2 linked regions of the Nordella sp. HKS 07 genome follow. The protein of the gene in region 1 interacts with the protein of each later gene in a pairwise test. Links are inferred from orthologs where the notes say so. Each region holds a gene or a part of one and is shown on either strand. Other genes may lie near its edges.

What was found.
Region 2: the proteins of secD (region 1) and pheT interact in binary tests that used the Escherichia coli proteins (3 or more experiments, as listed by UniProt). The link is inferred for Nordella sp. HKS 07 from one-to-one orthologs.

Annotation. Positions count from the first base shown.
Region 1 is NZ_CP049258.1:5,997,499-6,003,792, reverse strand. The notes cover bases 984-3,956. They hold secD (protein translocase subunit SecD), read right to left. Parts: upstream 3,286-3,956; coding sequence 1,681-3,285; downstream 984-1,680. Other genes in these bases: yajC (preprotein translocase subunit YajC), read right to left, coding at 3,438-3,782; secF (protein translocase subunit SecF), read right to left, coding at 984-1,668. Outside these bases: G5V57_RS28245 (phytoene/squalene synthase family protein), read right to left, coding at 1-268; G5V57_RS28240 (Mth938-like domain-containing protein), read right to left, coding at 265-651; more of secF, read right to left, coding at 685-983; G5V57_RS28215 (glutathione S-transferase family protein), read right to left, coding at 4,973-5,635; G5V57_RS28210 (LysM peptidoglycan-binding domain-containing M23 family metallopeptidase), read right to left, coding at 5,748-6,294. UniProt on the Escherichia coli protein: Part of the Sec protein translocase complex. Interacts with the SecYEG preprotein conducting channel. SecDF uses the proton motive force (PMF) to complete protein translocation after the ATP-dependent function of SecA.
Region 2 is NZ_CP049258.1:2,828,910-2,835,334, reverse strand. What follows is about bases 1,953-5,056. They hold pheT (phenylalanine--tRNA ligase subunit beta), read left to right. Parts: upstream 1,953-2,352; coding sequence 2,353-4,761; downstream 4,762-5,056. Other genes in these bases: pheS (phenylalanine--tRNA ligase subunit alpha), read left to right, coding at 1,953-2,353. In the rest of the region: G5V57_RS13375 (acyltransferase family protein), read right to left, coding at 1-390; rpmI (50S ribosomal protein L35), read left to right, coding at 624-815; rplT (50S ribosomal protein L20), read left to right, coding at 838-1,191; more of pheS, read left to right, coding at 1,283-1,952; G5V57_RS13350 (low molecular weight protein tyrosine phosphatase family protein), read right to left, coding at 5,203-5,526; G5V57_RS13345 (AAA family ATPase), read right to left, coding at 5,523-6,425.

The sequences.
Region 1 (6,294 bases):
CCTCGGTGATGACCGGCGCCAGGGCCTCGATGACCGGATGGCCCTCCTTCTCGCCGGCATAGAGGGCCTCGACAGCGTCGGTCCACCATTGCAGACGGATCTCTCCAAGGGCGGCCTCGCTCACTGTTTCGCGGATGCGGGCGATTTCGATATTGAAGGCATAGAGCGCCAGGAGCTGTGCCCGCTTGGCATCGGGCGCCAGAAGGGTCGACAGATAGCGGTCCTTGTCGCCCTGGCGCACCAGCACATGGCAGTAGTCGGCGCTCATCGCACCGTGTCGACGGCAATCAGGCCGGCCCAGATGTCACGGTTCTCGCCCAGCAGGATGTTATAGGTGCGGACCGCCGCCCCCGTGGTCATGATCTGCAGGCCGATGCCGGCCTTGTCGAAGGCGGCGATCAGGGGCCGCGACGGTGCGGGCGCCGCCGTACCGGTCCCCAGAATGAAGGAGTAAGGCCGCTTCTGCGCTTCGAGCACCATGGCGAAGTCCGCCACCGTCACATCGGCGAAGCGCGTCGCCGTCCAGGCATGCATGCCGTCGCCCAGGATCAGGATCGATCCCTGATGCGACATACCGCCAAAACGGAAGCCGCCATTCCCATAGGAATCGATGGGAGCCCGATGCGGGAAGAACCGGTTGTCCTCTGCCATGATCCTCCGATCACGCCGGGCATGCACCCCGGGTCACGGACGCGCCGGGGCCGGCTTGCGGCTCACCTTGTCACCGGTCTTGGCCTTCGCCGCCTCGGGAGCGCCCCCTACCTGGATCGCATCGCGGTTCACGCCGAGCAGCGCCAGCAGCGAGGCGGCCGAGAAGATCGACGAATAGGTCGCGACGCAGACACCCCAGATCATGGCGAGCGTGAAGCCCTTCAGCACTTCGCCGCCGAAGATATAGAGGGAGATCAGGGCCAGAAGCGTGGTGACCGAAGTCAGGAGGGTACGCGGCAAAACGCTGTTGACCGAGAAGTCGATCAGGTCGGCCAACGGCATCTGCTTGTACTTGCGCAGATATTCACGGACACGGTCGAAGACGACGACGGTATCGTTGAGCGAATAACCGACGATGGTGAGCAGTGCCGCGATGAGCTGCAGGTTGAATTCGATCTTGATCAGGATGAAGAAGCCGATCGACAGCAGGACGTCGTGCAGCAACGACATCACCGTCGCGATGGCGAATTGCCATTCGAACCGGAACCATATGTAGATCAGGATCCCGATGATGGCGATGAGCACGGCGAAGATACTCCATTCCGCCAGCTCGCCCGAAACCTTCGGGCCGACGACATCGATGGAGAGATACTCGACCCCTGCCCCCAGAATTTCCTTCACCTTGGTCTGGACGTTGCGCTGCACATCCTCGCCGCCTTCGATGGTCGGCAGACGGATCAGCACCTCATGGCCGCCGGTGCCGAATTCCTGCAATTCCGCATCGCCGAAGCCCAGGCTGTTCACTTTTGAGCGCAACTCGTCGAGATTGGCGGGCTGCTCGGTGCGGATGACGAAGACCGTGCCGCCCTTGAAATCGACGCCGTAATTGAGACCGACAAAGACGAAAAGCAGGATGGAGGCCAGACAGGCGATGCCGGAGGCGAAATAGCCGTACCGGCTCCAGAGCATGAACCTGATCTTGGTGTCGTCCGGAATGAAGCGAATAGGCTTGAACATATGATCTCCCGCTTACAGCGGAACCTCTTTGGGCTTGGTCGTCCTGACCCACCAGAACACGATGAGCCGGGTGACGGTGAAGGCCGTGAATACGGTGGTGATGATGCCGATCGCATGCGCGATAGCGAAGCCCTTCACCGGACCCGAGCCCACGCCGAACAGGACGACGGCGGCAATGAAGGAAGTGATATTCAGATCGAGCACCGTGGCGAGCGCCGCCTTGAAACCCGTCTCGATCGAATTGAACGCGGTTCGCCCGTGCCGCCATTCCTCGCGTATGCGCTCATAGACGAGCACGTTGGAGTCGACCGCGATGCCCATGGTCAGCACGATGCCGGCGATGCCCGGGAGGGTCAGCGTGAAGCCCGCCACGGACATAATGCCGATAAGCAGGATGAGGTTCACGATGAGAGCGATATTGGCGAAGATGCCGAAGAGCCCGTAGGCGATCAGCATGAAGGTCATGACAGCGACCAGCGCGATAATGGAGGCGATGGCGCCGGCGCGGATCGAGTCGGAGCCGAGGCTCGGCCCGACGGTACGCTGCTCGACCGCGACAAGGCGGGCCGGCAAGGCGCCCGACTTCAGCACGATCGCCAGGCTATTGGCCTCCTGGACTGTGAAGTTGCCGGAGATCTGCCCGGTCCCGCCGAGAATGGGCTCGTTGATGCGCGGCGCGCTGATGACTTCCTGGTCGAGGATGATGGCGAAAGGCTTGCCGACATTGTCAGTGGTGAGCTTGCCGAAGCGCAGCGCGCCCTTCTGGTTGAACTTGAAGGAGACGATCGGCTCGTTGGTGCGCGAATCGAAGCCGGACGAGGCATTGCTCAGATCGGCGCCGTCGACGGTCGCGGCGCTCGAGGTCTGCACCCACATATTCTGCTGCGGATTCTCCTTCATCGGATAGGCGGCGCACTCGGGTGGCGGATTGTCCGTCGGATTGACGGGCTGGCTTTCGCAGACGAGCTGGAAGGTCAGCTTCGCCGTCTGGCCGATCATCTTGACGACCTGGTCGGGGTCACCGACGCCCGGCAGCTGGATGACGATGCGGTCCCTGCCCTGCCGCTGGATGGAGGCCTCGGCGATGCCGGTGCCGTTGACGCGATTCTCGATGATGCGCAGAGATTGCTCGACCGCCTGGCTCACGCGCGATTCGAGGCCGGCGTCATTGAAGGCGAAGGTGAACTGCTGGCCGGAGCGGGAAAGGCTGAAGATATGGCTGGCGACGCCGGTGCCGAACATGCCGGTGTCGATCGGCTGGGTCAGATTGCGCAGAACGCCGTAGGCCTTGTCGGCATCGTCGGCATTGTTGATCTGCACGGTGACGCCACTCGGCGTGCGGTTCAGCTTATAGCCAATGCGCGCCTCGCGCAGGGCGGCGCGGACGTCGCCCATCTGCTGCACGATCAGCGTGTTGGTGAGTTCCTTGCGGTCGACTTCCATGAGGACGTTCGAGCCGCCCTGCAGGTCGAGCCCAAGGGTTATCGGCCGCAGGATCGTGTGTTCGCGCAGCTTGTCCTGCATGTCCTTGGGCAGGACATTGGGCAGAGCGAAGATAATGCCGGCCAGGATCGATGCCAGGATGGCGATGATTTTCCAGCGAGAGAAATTGAGCATCTTAACGGTCCGACCTTTTCGCCCGGGCGCTGCCGGCGGTTTCGTTTCCCGCGTCTATATAGACCAATCGCGCCGGCAAGGCACCGAAACGAAAAGCGATGGCCAGATCGTGAGATTCTCTCCGGCTGGAACAATGTGGCATGCGGCCGATCTTACTTCTTGGCGGCGTCGTCTTTGATGGGCTCGCCCTTGGCCCGGACCTCGGAAATGGCGCTACGCACGACCCGCACCTTCACATTCTCTCCGACTTCGACCAGAAGCTCGCGCTCATCCACGACCTTGGATACGCGGCCAATGAGGCCGCCCGATGTCACGATCGTGTCACCGCGGGCGACCTTGCTGATCAATTGCTGGTGTTCTTTCTGGCGCTTCTGCTGCGGGCGGATGAGCAGGAACCAGAAGACCACCATGATCATCACCAACGGCAGGATCATGCCGATGAAGTCGCCGGTGCCGGGGCTCCCCGTGGCCTGGGCGAAAGCGGGGGTAATGAACATTCAGGTCGTCTCCTCTGAGCGGCGGAAAGGCGGGGATTTAGGCCGCCCGGTTTTGGGTTCTGGGGTATATACCGACGAAACCGGCCATTGCAACCGGCTGGAACCGCTTATGCGTCCCGGCTGCTTGCCGCCCGGACCCCTTAAGGCTATGGACCGGCGCCATGCCCAAAGACACCGTCCCTGATGACTATGCCGCCATTCTGAGCCGGATTGCCGTTGCTCTGGAAAGACTCGCCCCTGCCCCGCCGCCCCCCCGTCGACCTTGGGGCAGCCTCAGCCTTCGTCTGGAACGCCCATCATCGACGGCTGGAGCCTGTAGCGAAAGTCAACCGGGTGGATATCGAGCTTTTGCGCGGCATCGACCAGACCCGCGATATCCTGATCGACAATACCCGCCGATTCGCCAAGGGGCTTCCCGCCAACAATGCGTTGCTCTGGGGTGCCCGCGGCATGGGCAAGAGCTCCCTGGTCAAGGCCGCCCACCATCTGGTCAACGGGGAAACGGGCGGTAACCTCAAGCTGGTCGAAATCCATCGCGAGGACATCGAAAGCCTGCCGCAGCTCATGATGCTGATCCGCGCCAATCCGGAGCTCTACTTCATCGTGTTCTGCGACGATCTCTCCTTCGACGCCAATGACACCTCCTACAAGTCACTCAAGGCGGCGCTCGAGGGGGGCATCGAGGGGCGGCCCGTGAACATGATCTTCTATGCGACCTCCAATCGCCGGCACCTCCTGCCGCGTGACATGATGGAGAATGAGCGCTCGACCGCCATCAACCCTTCGGAGGCCGTGCAGGAGAAAGTATCGCTCTCCGACCGCTTCGGCCTGTGGCTCGGCTTCCACAATTGCTCGCAGGAGGAATTCCTAAGTATGATCGATGGTTACGTGAAGCGCTTCAATCTGGACGTCAAGCCGGAAGACGTGCGCGCGCAGGCCATCGAATGGACGGCGACGCGCGGCAGCCGCTCGGGCCGTGTCGCCTGGCAGTTCGTCCAGGACCTCGCCGGCCGCCTGGGCGTCAAAACGGAAGGCTGATCCGACGCATCGGCCCGAAAAGTCCATGGCCGCACCTTGAGGCGGCCATCCAGACTTTTCGGAAAAGCCGATGCGTTAGCTAAGCATCGGCCCGAAAAATCCATGGCCGCCGCTTGAGGCGGCCATCCAGACTTTTCGGAAAAGCCGATGCGTCATCCGAGTGCCTTTTCGTTGGCGTTCCACTCGGCGATATTGTTGCCGACCTCGACCATCACCCACTTCCGGTATGCCGGGCGCTGCTGCAAGGCCTCGAACCAGCGCCTGATATTGGGCGTATCGGGCCGCTCGCCGTCCATGCGCGAATAGCGCCAGTAAAGGACACCCAAAACGATATCGCCGAAGGAGAACTGGTCGCCGGCGAACCATGCCGATGAGCCAAGCGTGGCATCGGCGATCGCCAGCACTTCCTTGAGCCTGGCGTTCGCCTGGGCGATCGCCGTGTCGTTGCGCTGGTCGGCCGGGACGCGCACCAAGTTCCAGAAGATCGCCGAAATATGCGGCACGACATTGAGCTGCTGCCAGTCCATCCATTGTTCGGCGGCGGCCAGCGCCCTGGGCGCCGTGGGCCGGAGGCCGCCCTCGCCGTAGCGAGCTGCCAGATAGCGCACGATGGCGTTCGATTCGAACATGGTGATGTCGCCGTCGCGCAGCACCGGCACGAGAGCATTTGGATTCATCTTGAGATAGGACGGATCGTGCGTGCCGCCGAAGCCGCCGCCTACCGTGTGGCGCTTGAATTCCAGGCCGAGTTCATCGAGTGCCCAGATCACCTTCTGAACATTGCTCGAACTGCGGCGTCCCCAAACCTCGATCATATCCGGCTCCCTGCTTTGAGCCGCTATCTATCGGAGACTTCGCGCAAGCGCGCAAGCGAAAGCCCGGCCTTTTTGGGGCCGGGCTTCTGTCAGCCTCGGAGCGGCGGAAATGTCAGTTAGACGCCGTCGAATTGTTGAGGAAACGCATCGGATCCATTGCGGTGGCGCCCTTGCGGACTTCGAAGTGGACCTGCGGGCTCGACACCGAGCCGGTCTGGCCGGCCTTGGCGATGACGTCGCCACGCTTGACCGTGTCGCCGCGCTTCACGAAGAGGTCCTTGTTGTGGGCGTAAGCCGTGACCCAGCCACCTTCATGGCGGATGAGGACCAGATTGCCGTAGCCCTTCAGTTCATTGCCGGCATAGGCGACGACACCGGCCTCGGCCGAGCGCACATCGGTGCCTTCCGGAACCGCGATATTGATGCCTTCATTGCGCAGTCCGCCGGGCTTCGAGCCATAGTTCGAAATGACCCGGCCCTTGACCGGCCAGCGGAAACTGAGGCTGCCTGCTTCCTGCGCCGGCTGGTTGTCCGACACCAATTGCTGCGGTTGCTGCTGGATCGGCTTCGGTGCCGCGGCGGCCGTATCCGTATCGGACTGGTCGTCCGGTTCATTGGCCGCGACAGTGCTGGACGCGCCAGAGGTCGCGGGGGCTGTC
Region 2 (6,425 bases), 3.2 Mb from region 1 along the record:
CGGCTTCAGCTCTGCGACGGGATCGAAATATCCCTTTTCACCGAGAAAATGAAGGTTCGAGGTGAACCACGATACGGCGGTCACGCTGCGCGAGAACGCCACCAGATCCAGCGGCGTCAGCCACCAGTAGGCGAAGGGGATACATATCGCCACGACAAAGAAGAGGGCGGGCAGGATGCGCCGCGCCCGGCGCTCATAGAACTCCGTGATCGAGAAACTGCCGGCTTCCTTCTCCGATATGATCAGAGAGGTGATCAAGAAGCCGCTGATGACGAAGAAGACATCGACACCGACAAAGCCGCCGGTAACGGGTCCGAAACCCGCATGGAACAGGATGACCGACGAAACGGCCACGGCCCTGAGACCGTCGATCTCTCTCCTGTATTGCATCGCCACTGTATGTTCCCGGGCAGGCTTCTAGCCATCTGGCCCGGCGCTGTTAAGCGCAAAAATGAACCTTACGTTGGGGACCCCTCTATTTCCTGTTACGTCAGGTTGGGCGGGCCCACTTGCATTTTCCCCGGGCTTCCGCCATAACCCGGCCCGTTCAAACCGCCTGGCCTGTAAAGGGCATGCCAGGGCGGTCTTTTATTGTGCACCGAAAGGATAGCGAAATGCCCAAAATGAAGACGAAATCGTCGGCCAAGAAGCGATTCAAGGTCACGGCGACCGGTCGCATCAAGGCCGGTCAGGCTGGCAAGCGCCACGGCATGATCAAGCGCACCAACAAGCAGATCCGCAATCAGCGGGGCTCCATGATTCTGGCCGAGGGCGATGAGCGCCTGGTCAAGATTCATATGCCTTATGCCCGCTAAGCCGCTGCAAGGAGTTTAAGACATGTCCCGCGTAAAGCGTGGTGTGACGGCCAGAGCCGCCCACAAGAAAGTCATCAAGAGCGCGTCCGGCTATTTCAGCCGCCGCAAGAACATCTTCCGCGTCGCCGTCCAGGCGGTAGAGAAGGCGCAGCAGTATCAGTATCGCGACCGGCGCAACAAGAAGCGCAATTTCCGCGCTCTGTGGATCCAGCGCATCAATGCGGCGACCCGCGAACTCGGCCTCACCTATGGCCGATTTATCAACGGGCTCGGCAAGGCCGGTATCGAGATCGACCGCAAGGTTCTGGCCGATCTCGCCGTGCGCGAGCCTCAGGCTTTCGCCGCTCTCGTCGAAAAGGCGAAAGCGGCTCTCTGAGCCTCGTCAGCATCCATCGGTTCGGGCCGGGCTTTCGCTGGCGCTCCATGAAGCGCCATCGGCCCGGCCTTTTTCGTTGAAAGACCCACAGATGAGTCTGCAAAATCTGGAACAATCGCTGATCGACGGCATCGCCAGCGCGGCGGACGAGACCGAGCTCGAGAGCTTACGCGTCTCGGCTCTCGGCAAGAAGGGCGCCATTTCCGAGCGCATGAAGACGCTGGGCGCCATGGCGCCGGAAGAGCGCAAGACGGCCGGCGCCGAGCTCAATGCGCTGAAGGAGAAGGTCACGGAGGCGCTCAGCGCGCGCAAGGCGGCGCTTCAGGCCACGGCGCTCGAAGCCCGTCTCGTCACCGAGAAGATCGACGTAACCCTGCCGACGCGTCCGGAAGCGCAAGGGACCATTCACCCGGTGAGCCAGGTGTGGGAGGAAGTGGTGCAGATCTGGGGCGATCTCGGCTTCTCCGTAGCCGAAGGCCCCCATATCGAGAACGATTTCTACAATTTCACCGCGCTCAACATCCCGCCGGAGCACCCGGCGCGCCAGGAGCACGACACCTTCTACTTCCAGCCCAAGGCTGACGGCTCGCGGATGCTGCTGCGCACCCACACCTCGCCGGTGCAGATCCGCACGATGCTCGAGGGCAAGCCGCCGATCCGCATCATCGCGCCCGGGCGCACCTTCCGCTCCGATTCGGACCAGACGCACACCCCGATGTTCCACCAGATCGAGGGCCTCGTCATCGACGAGGAGACGCATCTCGGCCATCTCAAATGGGCGCTCGCCGAATTCTGCAAGGCGTTCTTCGAGATCGATGACGTCAAGATGCGCTTCCGCGCCTCGCATTTCCCCTTCACCGAGCCGTCGATGGAAGTCGACATCAACTGCTCGTGGGAAGGCGGCCAGGTGAAAATCGGCGAAGGCTCGTCCTGGCTCGAAATCCTCGGCAGCGGCATGGTGCATCCGAGCGTGATCAAGGCCGGCGGCCTGGACCCTGAGCGCTATCAGGGCTTCGCCTTCGGCATGGGCCTCGACCGCATCGCCATGCTGAAATACGGAATCCCGGATCTGCGCGCCTTCTTCGAGGCCGATCTGCGCTGGCTGCGCCATTACGGCTTCCGCGCTCTGCAAGTCCCCACTCTCGCCGGAGGGCTCTCCTGATGAAATTCACCCTCTCCTGGCTCAAGGACTATCTCGACACCGACGCCACGCTTGACCAGATCGTCGACGGCCTCATCGGTATCGGCCTCGAGGTCGAAGCGGTCGAGGACAAGTCGAAGCCGCTCGCCCCCTTCACCGTCGCCTATGTGAAGGAAGCGCGTCCGCATCCCAATGCCGACCGCTTGCGCGTCTGCGACGTCGTCACCCGTTCCGGCCTCATCCAGGTCGTGTGCGGCGCGCCGAATGCCAAGACCGGCATGAAGGCGATCTTCGCGCCGCCCGGCGCCTATATTCCAGGCACCAAAATGACGCTCGAAAAGGGCGTCATCCGTGGTGTCGAATCGAACGGCATGCTCGTCTCCGAGCGCGAGCTCATGCTCTCGGAGGAGCATGACGGCATTATCGAGCTCGACCAGACGGCGCCGATCGGCTCACCCGCGGCGGAAGCGCTCGGCCTTGCCGACCCGATGATCTACATCAAGGTTACGCCGAACCGACCCGACGCGCTCGGAATCTATGGCATTGCCCGCGACCTCGCCGCCAAAGGTCTCGGCACGCTGAAGCCGCTCGCCGCACCTGTCATTCCAGGCCGCTTCAAATCGCCGGTCGGCGTCTCGCTGATTTTCGACGGCGGCGATGTCAGTCCCTGCCCGCTCTTCGTCGGGCGCTACATCAGAGGCGTCAAGAACGGCCCGTCGCCCGCATGGCTGCGGAACCGGCTGAAGGCAATCGGGCTCAGGCCGATCTCCGCCCTCGTCGACATCACCAATTACATCACTTTCTCCTATGGCCGGCCGCTGCATGTATTCGACGCCGACAAGATCAAGGGCTCGCTGCATGCGAGACTCGCCAAGCGTGGCGAGTATCTGCGCGCGCTCGACGGCAAGACCTATTGGCTCGACGGCAATATGACGGTCATCGCCGATGAGCGCCGGCCCGAGGCTCTGGGCGGCATCATGGGCGGAGAGGAATCGGGCGTGTCTGACAAGACCGTCAATGTCTTCCTCGAAGCGGCCTATTTCGATCCGCTGCGCACCGCCGCGACCGGGCGCAAACTCGGCGTGCTGTCCGATGCGCGCTACCGCTTCGAGCGCGGCGTCGATCCGGAATTCACGCAAGCGGGCTCGGAATTCGGCACTGAGATGATCCTCGAACTGTGCGGCGGCGAGCCGTCCGAACTCGTCATCGCCGGGCATGCGCCCGACACCAAGCGCAGCTATCTGCTCCGCCGCGGGCGGGTGGCGAGGCTAGGCGGCGTCGAAATCCCGGAAGCCCGTCAGAAGGCAATCCTCACCGCCCTCGGCTTCGCCGTTACCGAGACGCCGGACGGGCTTTCCTGCGCCGTTCCCTCCTGGCGGCCCGATGTCCATGGCGAGTCCGATCTCGTCGAGGAAGTCTGCCGCATCTATGGGCTCGACAGAGTGCCCTTCGCCGAGATGCCGCGGCTTTCACCGATCGCCAAGCCGGTCTTGAGTTCGCTGCAGCGGCGTATGATCCAGGCCAGGCGGACGCTGGCGACGCGCGGCCTCAATGAGGCCGTCACCTGGTCGTTCCTGCCCGAGGCGCATGCCAGGCTCTTCAATGACGGCCAGCGCAACCGCGATCTCGTGCTCGCCAATCCGATCTCGTCGGAATTGTCCGACATGCGGCCGTCGCTTCTGCCCAATCTCATCGCCGCGACGGGGCGCAATATGGCGCGCGGCGTCCAGGACGTGGCGCTGTTCGAAGTGGGCCAGGCCTATGCCGGCGACAAGCCTGAAGATGAGACTCTGCGCGCCGCCGGCACGCGGCGCGGCGATGCCGTGCCGCGCAACTGGATGGGCGGTCAACGCGCTGTCGACGTCTTCACGGCCAAGGCCGACGCGCTCGCGGTGCTCGATGCGGCCGGGGCTCCTGTCGCGACCATGCAGATCGTGGCAGAAGCGCCCTCCTGGTATCATCCCGGCCGCTCCGGCACGATCCAGATGGGCCCGCAGAACAAGCTCGCGACCTTCGGCGAGATCCATCCGCGCATCCTGGCGGAAATGGACGTGAAGGGACCGCTGGTCGCCTTCGAGGTCAATCTCAGCGCCATTCCGGGGACCAAGGGCCGGGGCAATACCCGCGCGGCTCTCAAGGCGTCGGACCTCATGGCGCTGAAGCGCGACTTCGCCTTCGTCGTCGACGAAACGATCGAGGCCGACAAGGTCGTGAAAGCCGCCAAGGGCACCGACAAGCAGCTGATCTCGGATGTCGTCGTGTTCGACCGTTTCGCCGGCGGCACGCTCGAGGCGGGCAAGGCGTCGCTCGCCATCGAGGTGACGATCCAGCCGCGCGAGAAGACGCTGACCGAGGAAGAGATCGACGCCCTGTCGCAGAAGATCGTGGCGCAGGTCCACAAGGCGACCGGCGGCGTGCTCAGGAGCTGAGCCCGCGCCCTATACCATCGTCATCCCGGCTTTCGCCGCTATCGGATTCACACATCTGATGGCCGGCTTGCCGCTTTACCCTCGCCCTGCAAGCGAAGCGCAGCGGGGAGAGGGAAGGGGCCCGACGCGCAGCGGCGGGAAGGGTGAGGGGCACGGCCACCGACGCAGTGAGGGCATGCTTGTCGCGAGAGCGTTCAGTTGTCTGAGGTCGAACTCAATCTCGCAAAAGCCCCTCACCCTCCCATTGCTGCGCAATGGGCCCCTCCCTCTCCCCGCTAAAGCGGGGCGAGGGTAAGGGCGCATCCCTCAGGAGATGTGTGCATATGATAGCGGCGAAAGCCGGGATCCATTCAATAGAGTGAGCCAGGCAAAGTTGCCTGGGCTTCACCAATTTATTGGCGCCCCGGCTTTCGCCGGGAGACGGAACCTGGAAGGGCGGGGTTACGGCAGATAACGCGACACTTTCTTCTCGAGCAGGCGGACGAGCTTCGGGTCCATGAGCTCGAACTCATCTGGTATATCGAGGCAGATGACGTGCGCCTTCTTGAGCTGCGGCCGAAAGCGCTGCAGCAGCTTGCTGCGATGTGCCTTCTCCATCACGAAGATGATGTCGGCCCATTCGACGAGTTCGGCGGTGAGCGGATTGTCGGCGTTGTGATTGGTACCGGCCGAAGCGACCTCTATATCGCGGCGCGTCGAGAAGACCTGCTCGGCGGTCGGACTGCGCAGGCGGTTCTGGCTGCAGACAAAGAGGATGTTCTTCAACGTGAAGGCCATTTCCAGGGCGGCGCCGTCCGATCCGGCACGATTGTCTCGCCGAGCTCCTTCTCGAGCCGGACGAGCAGGCTCTCCGGATGGCGGTCGAGCGCGGCGACGAGCTCGGAGGAATGCGAGACGAGGATGATCTGGCAGCGCTCGGCCGCTTTGGTCACGAGGCGGGCCAGCGGTCCGAGAAGATCGGGATGCAGGCTCGCTTCCGGCTCGTTGAGAATCATGAGCTCGGGCGGGCGCGGCGACAAGAGGGCGGCAATCAGCAGGATGTATCTGAGCGTGCCTTCGGAGAGCTCCGCGACATTCAGCTCGCGCAGCAGTCCATGCTGCTTCATCTCGATCTCGAAACGGTCATTGACGCCGAGGCTCGCGCCGTCGAAGGCGTCGGCGACTGCCTCTTCGAGCGCTGATCGGTTGCCCACCTCGATGATCGTCTGAAGAGCGGCGCCGATATCGCCACCGTCGCCGGCAAGGACCGGCGTGAAAGTCCCGACCTGCGGCCGGCGCGCCGGCGCTTCGCGATCGGTGCGCAGATTGTCGTAGAAGCGCCACTGGCGCATCCGCTCGCGCAAAAGAAGCAGCTCCCAGCCATCGAGCGGGTCGGCGCGATGGGTCATCATGCTGTCGAAATGCGACAGATGCTCGGTGCAGTCGCGCCAGGTTCCGGATCTACTCTCGCGCAGGCGGGAATGCGCGCCATGCCGCTCGGCGATGACATTGGCGCGGCCGAGAAGCTCGCCAGTCCACACCGCCTCGACCTTGATGATGGGATCGCGGGCGAAACGTGACGGCGACGGCGGAGGCAGGCCGAGATCGATGGCGTAGCCGTAGTCTTCCGAGGAGAAGCCGAGCTTGAGGCTGATGGGACCCGAGCGGCGCGTACCCTGTACCGG